Regions from separate parts of the Comamonas sp. w2-DMI genome, predicted to be linked through region 3. Evidence: predicted binding sites of a transcription regulator. Region 3 holds the regulator's gene; each other region holds the start of a gene.
The links. Region 3 encodes HrcA, which represses chaperone genes, less so after heat shock. Its sites were predicted from a motif close to TTAGCACTCNNNNNNNNNGAGTGCTAA; they were not measured.
Positions count from the first base shown of each region.

Region 1: a site for HrcA is predicted at 1,404-1,430, ahead of groES (co-chaperone GroES). Genes of this name have one in related genera too.
Region 2: a site for HrcA is predicted at 878-904, ahead of rpoH (RNA polymerase sigma factor RpoH). Genes of this name have one in related genera too.

Region 1 is NZ_JBANEL010000001.1:180,451-182,713, forward strand. Features, by position in the region: gene groL (chaperonin GroEL) at 1-851, opposite strand, end outside; gene groES (co-chaperone GroES) at 1,027-1,317, opposite strand; gene V8Z74_RS00780 (Pls/PosA family non-ribosomal peptide synthetase) at 1,715-2,263, shown strand, end outside.
Region 2 is NZ_JBANEL010000006.1:35,140-37,402, reverse strand. Features, by position in the region: gene V8Z74_RS08235 (anion transporter) at 1-460, shown strand, start outside; gene rpoH (RNA polymerase sigma factor RpoH) at 936-1,880, shown strand; gene V8Z74_RS08225 (Bug family tripartite tricarboxylate transporter substrate binding protein) at 2,019-2,263, shown strand, end outside.
Region 3 is NZ_JBANEL010000001.1:381,828-384,090, reverse strand. Features, by position in the region: gene V8Z74_RS01740 (CHASE2 domain-containing protein) at 1-114, shown strand, start outside; tRNA gene V8Z74_RS01735 (tRNA-Arg) at 185-261, opposite strand; tRNA gene V8Z74_RS01730 (tRNA-Ile) at 376-452, opposite strand; gene hrcA (heat-inducible transcriptional repressor HrcA) at 494-1,501, opposite strand; gene V8Z74_RS01720 (NAD kinase) at 1,531-2,263, shown strand, end outside.

The DNA of each region.
Region 1 (2,263 bases), 200 kb from region 3:
CGGTCGCCGAAGCCGGGAGCCTTGACGGCCACGACCTTCAGGATGCCGCGGATGGTGTTGACCACCAGGGTGGCCAGGGCTTCGCCTTCGACGTCTTCTGCAATGATCAGCAGGGGACGGCCGGCCTTGGCCACGGCTTCCAGCGTGGGCAGCAGGTCGCGGATGTTGCTGATCTTCTTGTCGAACAGCAGCACGAAGGGGTTGTCCAGCAGGGCAACCTGCTTTTCAGGGTTGTTGATGAAGTAGGGCGACAGGTAGCCACGGTCGAACTGCATGCCTTCCACGACGTCCAGTTCGTTGGCCAGGCTCTTGCCTTCTTCCACGGTGATCACGCCTTCCTTGCCGACCTTGTCCATGGCCTGGGCAATGATCTCGCCCACGTCGGAGTCGGAGTTGGCGGAGATCGTGCCCACCTGGGCGATTTCCTTGGAGGTGGTGGTGGCCTTGGATTGCTTCTTCAGCTCATCCACCAGGGCGGCGACGGCCTTGTCGATGCCGCGCTTGAGGTCCATGGGGTTCAGGCCGGCGGCCACGTACTTGGAGCCCTCGCGCACGATGGCCTGTGCCAGCACGGTTGCGGTGGTGGTGCCGTCGCCGGCGATGTCGTTGGTCTTGGAGGCCACTTCCTTCACGAGCTGGGCGCCCATGTTCTGCAGCTTGTCCTTCAGTTCCACTTCCTTGGCCACGGACACGCCGTCCTTGGTCACGGTAGGGGCGCCGAACGAGCGCTCCAGCACCACGTTGCGGCCCTTGGGACCCAGGGTGACCTTCACGGCGTTGGCCAGGATGTTCACGCCTTCGACCATGCGGGCACGTGCTTCACCACCGAAAACTACGTCTTTTGCTGCCATTTTTGGCTCCTAAGAATTTGATTCAATTTGGCTGCCAGTGCTTTCTCATGAAGCGCTGGAAGCTATGAAAATAAGAGTAACTGTATGCGGGTGCTTTTGTCTGCAGCCGGGCTTTCAGCCCTTGACTTCGCTATGCGAAGTCAGCCTTCGACGAAAGTGATTGCCCGCAGGGCCATCACTTTTCGACGACTGCGAACAGGTCGTCTTCCTTCATCACCAGCAGCTCGTCGCCGTTGACCTTGACGGTCTGGCCGCTGTACTTGCCGAACAGAACGCGGTCGCCGACCTTCACGTTCAGGGCGATGGTTTCACCCTTGTCATTCTTCTTGCCGGGGCCCACAGCCAGCACCTCGCCCTGATCGGGCTTTTCGGCGGCGTTGTCGGGGATCACGATGCCCGAAGCCGTCTTGGTTTCGTTTTCGAGGCGCTTGACGATCACGCGATCGTGCAGGGGACGCAGGTTCATACCAACTCCTAATTCATCAACAAAGTTGAAACAAGACTTGCCAGCCGCAAGGACCGGCTTCCGGAAGATATGGGATCAAGAGCCTGTTAGCACTCGACCCCGTTGAGTGCTAATAATAAGGCAAATTCTGGCAGTTTCAAGAGCCACATGACCGGCATTGCAGGGGATAGGGCCGCAGGCCGGCAGGCTTTGGTGGACAAGCGCCGCACTTGAGTCTTTCCCGGGGCGCCTGCGCGTCCGGTTTTACCCTGCAAGGTCGGCATTTATTGTGAAAAGCCCGGCCTGCCTGCCCTGTGCGATACGCGCAAGGGCCCTGACCGGCTCAATAATGGCGGGCAGAAAAGAGCGGTGCCGCCACGTTCGGGTGCACGGTTGCCCCGGGTAAGCCGCTGATGGTATGTCTGACACTGTTGTTTTGCGCGGGCCCGAGCGGCCGGATTTGCTGCGCCACGAGGTGCTGGCCGACATCTTCGAGGCCACCGCTTCTGCCCATCCCGAGCAGACGGCGCTGATCGAGGGGCAGGGCCGGCAAGCGCGCCAGCGCAGCTATGCCGAGCTGGACGCCGATGCCGGCCGCGCCGCGCACCGGCTGATCGAGGCCGGCATCCGCCCCGGCGACATGGTGGGCCTGTGGCTGCCGCGCGGCATCGAGCTGCTCACGCTGCAGCTGGCCATTGCCAAGACCGGCGCGGCTTGGCTGCCCTTCGACGCCGAGACCCCGCCCGAGCGCATCGCCACCTGCCTGGAAGACGCCGCTGCCCGCGCGCTATTGACGGCGGAGCGCCAGGCGCAGGTGGTGCAGGAGCAGGAGGGCATTTCGGCCCGGATATTGACCGAAACCGAATTGCTCGCGCCGCTGCCTGCCGGCACCGTGCCGCGCCGGCGCGAAGGCGCGCTGCCCGAGCACCCGGCCTATGTGATCTACACCAGCGGCTCCACCGGCAAG
Region 2 (2,263 bases), on a different contig from region 3:
GAGCCGCCGGCTGAGCTCGAGCCGGATGCTGGGCCTGGTCGATTGGGAACTGCTCGTTCTCTTCATGGGCCTCTTTGTGGTCAACGATGCGTTGCAACGCACAGGCATGCCGGCACAGCTTGTGTCGGATGCAGCAGCGCTGGGCCTACACCTGGATCACCCTGCCCCCCTGTTCGGAGCAGCCTTCGTGCTGTCCAACCTGGTCTCCAATGTCCCCGCAGTGATGCTGCTCCTGCCCGTTGCGCACCATCCGATGGCGGGCACCTTGCTGGCTCTGGCAAGTACCTTTGCCGGCAATCTGCTAATCGTGGGCAGCATAGCCAACATCATCGTCATCGACGCAGCCGCGCGCCGCGGGGTTGCAATCGACTGGAGACAGCACGCTCGAATCGGCGTGCCCGTAACGCTCGCCACCATGGGCGTCACCGTGCTGTATTTGTGGTGGCGGATGCACGGCTGATCCACGCATTGGGGTACCGATGAACCCAGGCAGCACCTGTCCATCGAGCGAGTTCATGGAATTCGTAGGGGCTAGGTGCTGCAGCTCGCCTCTATCCACCTTTCAACTGACACCCGCCGTCAGGCTGACAGAGTGAAATGACTCTGCCGAGAACAATGGCAGTCGTCCACTTCGCTATGCGGCGAACCAGCTACCGAACGGCTGGCTCCTAAAGGCCAAGCGCCGTTAAATGCATGCAGCGTTTTGAGCTTGCGGCCTCTCAGGTTCGGGATCGTCAATACAAAAATGGTCCGAGCCCAGTAAAGCGCTTGGAGAGAAAGTACAAAATCCAAGAGGGAACGGCTCTCGTCCGCCGCGCGGGTTTCCACCTACAGCAAGCCGCAGGCACAGATGACAAAACCCCGGGGAACTTTGGCTTTAGCACTCCCTCTAACGGAGTGCTAATATGAAGACCATGGAAGAAAGGATACCCGCAATGAAAACTGCCTCCGGCTCCATTGCTACCGCCCTGGCACCCACGAACCCCTGGGCTCTGGTGCCGCCGCTGGGCAACCTGGATGCCTATATTTCGGCCGTGAACCGCCTGCCCATGCTCACTCAGGAAGAAGAGCAGGACTACGCACGCAAACTCAAAGAACACAACGATCTGGATGCCGCCGGGCGTCTGGTGATGTCCCATCTGCGCCTAGTGGTGTCGATTTCCCGCCAGTACCTGGGCTACGGCCTGCCGCACGGCGACCTGATCCAGGAAGGCAATGTAGGGCTGATGAAGGCCGTCAAGCGCTTCGACCCCGACCAGGGCGTGCGCCTGGTGAGCTATGCCATGCACTGGATCAAGGCCGAGATCCACGAATACATTCTGAAGAACTGGCGCATGGTCAAGGTCGCCACGACCAAGGCCCAGCGCAAGCTGTTCTTCAATCTGCGTTCGATGAAGCACGACCTCAAATCCGACGCCGCCCTGGCCGAAGGCGACTTGGCTGCCCGCGAAACGCTGACCGCCCACGAAATCGACACGGTGGCGGCCAAGCTCAACGTCAAGCCCGAGGAAGTGATCGAGATGGAAACCCGCCTGGCAGGCGGCGATATCCTGCTCGACCCTTCTCCCAGCGACGACGGCGAGCAGGCCTACGGCCCGATCGCCTACCTGGCCGATGCCAGCCATGAGCCCACGGCCATGATCGAATCGCGCCAGCGCGACCATCTGGCGACCGACGGCATCGCCATGGCCCTGGAAGGCCTGGACGAGCGCAGCCGCCGCATCGTGGAAGAGCGCTGGCTCAAGGTCAACGACGACGGCTCGGGCGGCATGACGCTGCATGAGCTGGCCGCAGAATACGGCGTCAGCGCCGAGCGCATCCGCCAGATCGAAGTCGCGGCCATGAAAAAGATGAAAAAAGCGTTGGCCGAGTTCGCGTAAACCGCATCTTGCGCATATGCGATCAAAAAGGCTGAAATGCTGAAACCCAAACCCGGATAATCTCCGGGTTTTTTATTGTCCCCTGCGGACCGCTGCGCCATCCATGGCCGGCGTTCTGTGCATCCCGATAGAGTCGCCATGTCTTCTTCCGCCTCCCAGTTCCTGTTCCGCCGCGGCCTGATTGCAGCAGGCGTGGCCCTGGCCACCGGTGCACTTGCACCTGCAGCCATGGCAGCAGACAACTGGCCCGACAAGCCCCTGCACCTGATCGTCGGCTTTCCCGCCGGCTCCTCCCCCGACCTCACGGCCCGGGCCCTGGCCGAGCCCCTGGAAAAGAAGCTTGGCCAGACCATCATCGTGGAAAACCGCGTGGGCGCGGGCGG
Region 3 (2,263 bases):
GGCCTGGGCCTGGCCTTTGTCCGCACCGTGGCCGAGCGCCATGGCGGCCGGCTCCAGATCACCAGCCAGCCCGGGCAAGGCAGCTGCTTCACGCTGCTGATCCCGCAGGCCTGAAGCAGGTCTTTTTTGACAGCGACAGAAACGAAAAAGCCTTGAAGTCTTTCGACTTCAAGGCTTTGCGTTTTGGTGCGGCTGGCAGGAATCGAACCCACGACCCCTTGGTTCGTAGCCAAGTACTCTATCCAGCTGAGCTACAGCCGCAATACGATGTATTCTAGCAGCAGTCCCGAGGCCTCCAGACCAAACTGCAAACTTTTTCGCAAAAGAACAAAGAAAAAGCCTGCTGACATGGCGCCAGCAGGCTTGAGCATTGTCTGGTAGGGCGTGGCGGACTTGAACCGACGACCAAGGGATTATGAGTCCCCTGCTCTAACCAACTGAGCTAACGCCCCAACACCGGCAGCTGCCGAAAAAAACTCCGCTATTGTAGGGCCTAACGCTTGTGGCTCAAGGCATTGCTCACCAGTTTGGACGTGATGTCCACAATCTGGATCATCTTGTCGTAGTGCATGCGCGTGGGACCGATCACGCCCAGCGTCCCGACGACCTGGCCATCGAGTTCATAAGGCGCGCTGACCACGGACAGTTCCTCGAACGGCACGGTCTGGCTTTCGCCGCCGATGTAGATGCGCACGCCCTCGGCCTGGCTGGAGAAGTCGAGCAGACGTAGGATCTGGGTCTTCTGCTCGAACAGGTCGAAGGCGCGCCGCAGATTGCCCATGTCGCTGGAGAAATCGCTGACCGACAGCAGGTTGCGTTCGCCGGCGATCACCACATCCTCCTTCTCGTTGCCGCTCATCACTTCTGCGCCGACATTCACGGCCGCCTGCATGAGCTGGGCCACTTCACCGCGCAACCGCTCCACCTCGCCCTTGATGCGCGTGCGCACCTCTTCCATGGCCAGGCCTGCATAGTTGTGGTTGAGGAAATTCGCGGCCTCGATGAGCTGGGACGCCGTGTAGTCCACATCGGTGAAGATCACGCGGTTCTGCACATCGCCTTCGGGCGAGACAATGATGACCAGATAGCGGCGCTCGGAAAGACGCACGAACTCAATGTGCTTGAACACCGAGCTGCGGCGCGGCACCATGACCACGCCCACGAATTGCGAGAGGTTGGACAGCAGGTTGGCCGCATTGGCAATGACCTTCTGCGGCTGCTCTGGCATGAGTTCGGGCGCCACAAAGCCGGCACGGTCCACGGTGAGCATGGTGTCCACGAATAGCCGGTAGCCCCGGGCCGTGGGGATGCGACCCGCAGACGTGTGCGGACTGGCGATCAGCCCCAGCTCTTCCAGGTCTGCCATCACATTGCGTATCGTGGCAGGCGACAATTCGAGGCCGGACGCGCGGGAAAGGGTGCGCGAGCCCACCGGTTGGCCGTCGGCGATATAACGCTCGATCAGCGCTTTGAGCAGTAACTTGGCACGTTCGTCGAGCATGTAATGATTTTAATGATGTAATTTCCCAAATGACATCCACGTTCCGCCACGTCGCCTTGATAGGCAAGTACCACGCACCCAGCGCGGGTGCGCCGTCGGAAAGCGCCAGCAACGCGCTGCAAAGGATCGCCGCCCATCTGCGCGGTCTCGGCCGCGAGGTAGTGCTGGATACGCAATCGGCCATCTACTCGGGCCTGTCCGATTATCCGAGCATGGATGTCGACGGCCTGGGGCGCCACTGCGACCTCGGCCTGGTCGTGGGCGGCGACGGCACCATGCTGGGGGTGAGCCGCCATCTCGCACGGTATGGCACGCCGCTGATCGGCATCAACCAGGGCCGGCTGGGCTTTGTGACCGACATTGCGCTGGATGATTTCGAAGCCACGATCACGCCCATGCTGGACGGCGAATACGAAGAGGACGAGCGCCCCCTGATGCAGGCCCGCGTGATGCGCGACGGGCAATGCGTGTTCGAGGCCCTGGCCATGAACGACGTGGTGGTCAACCGCGGCTCGACCTCGGGCATGGTGGAACTGCGCGTGGAAGTCGGTGGCCGCTTTGTCTCCAACCAGCGCGCGGACGGACTGATCGTGGCCACGCCCACGGGTTCCACGGCCTATGCGCTCTCTGCAGGCGGCCCCATGCTGCACCCCTCGATTCCGGCCTGGGTCATGGTGCCGATCGCGCCGCACAACCTCTCCAACCGCCCCATCGTGCTTTCCGATGCCGAGGAAGTGATGATCGAGGTCGTTGGCGGCCGGG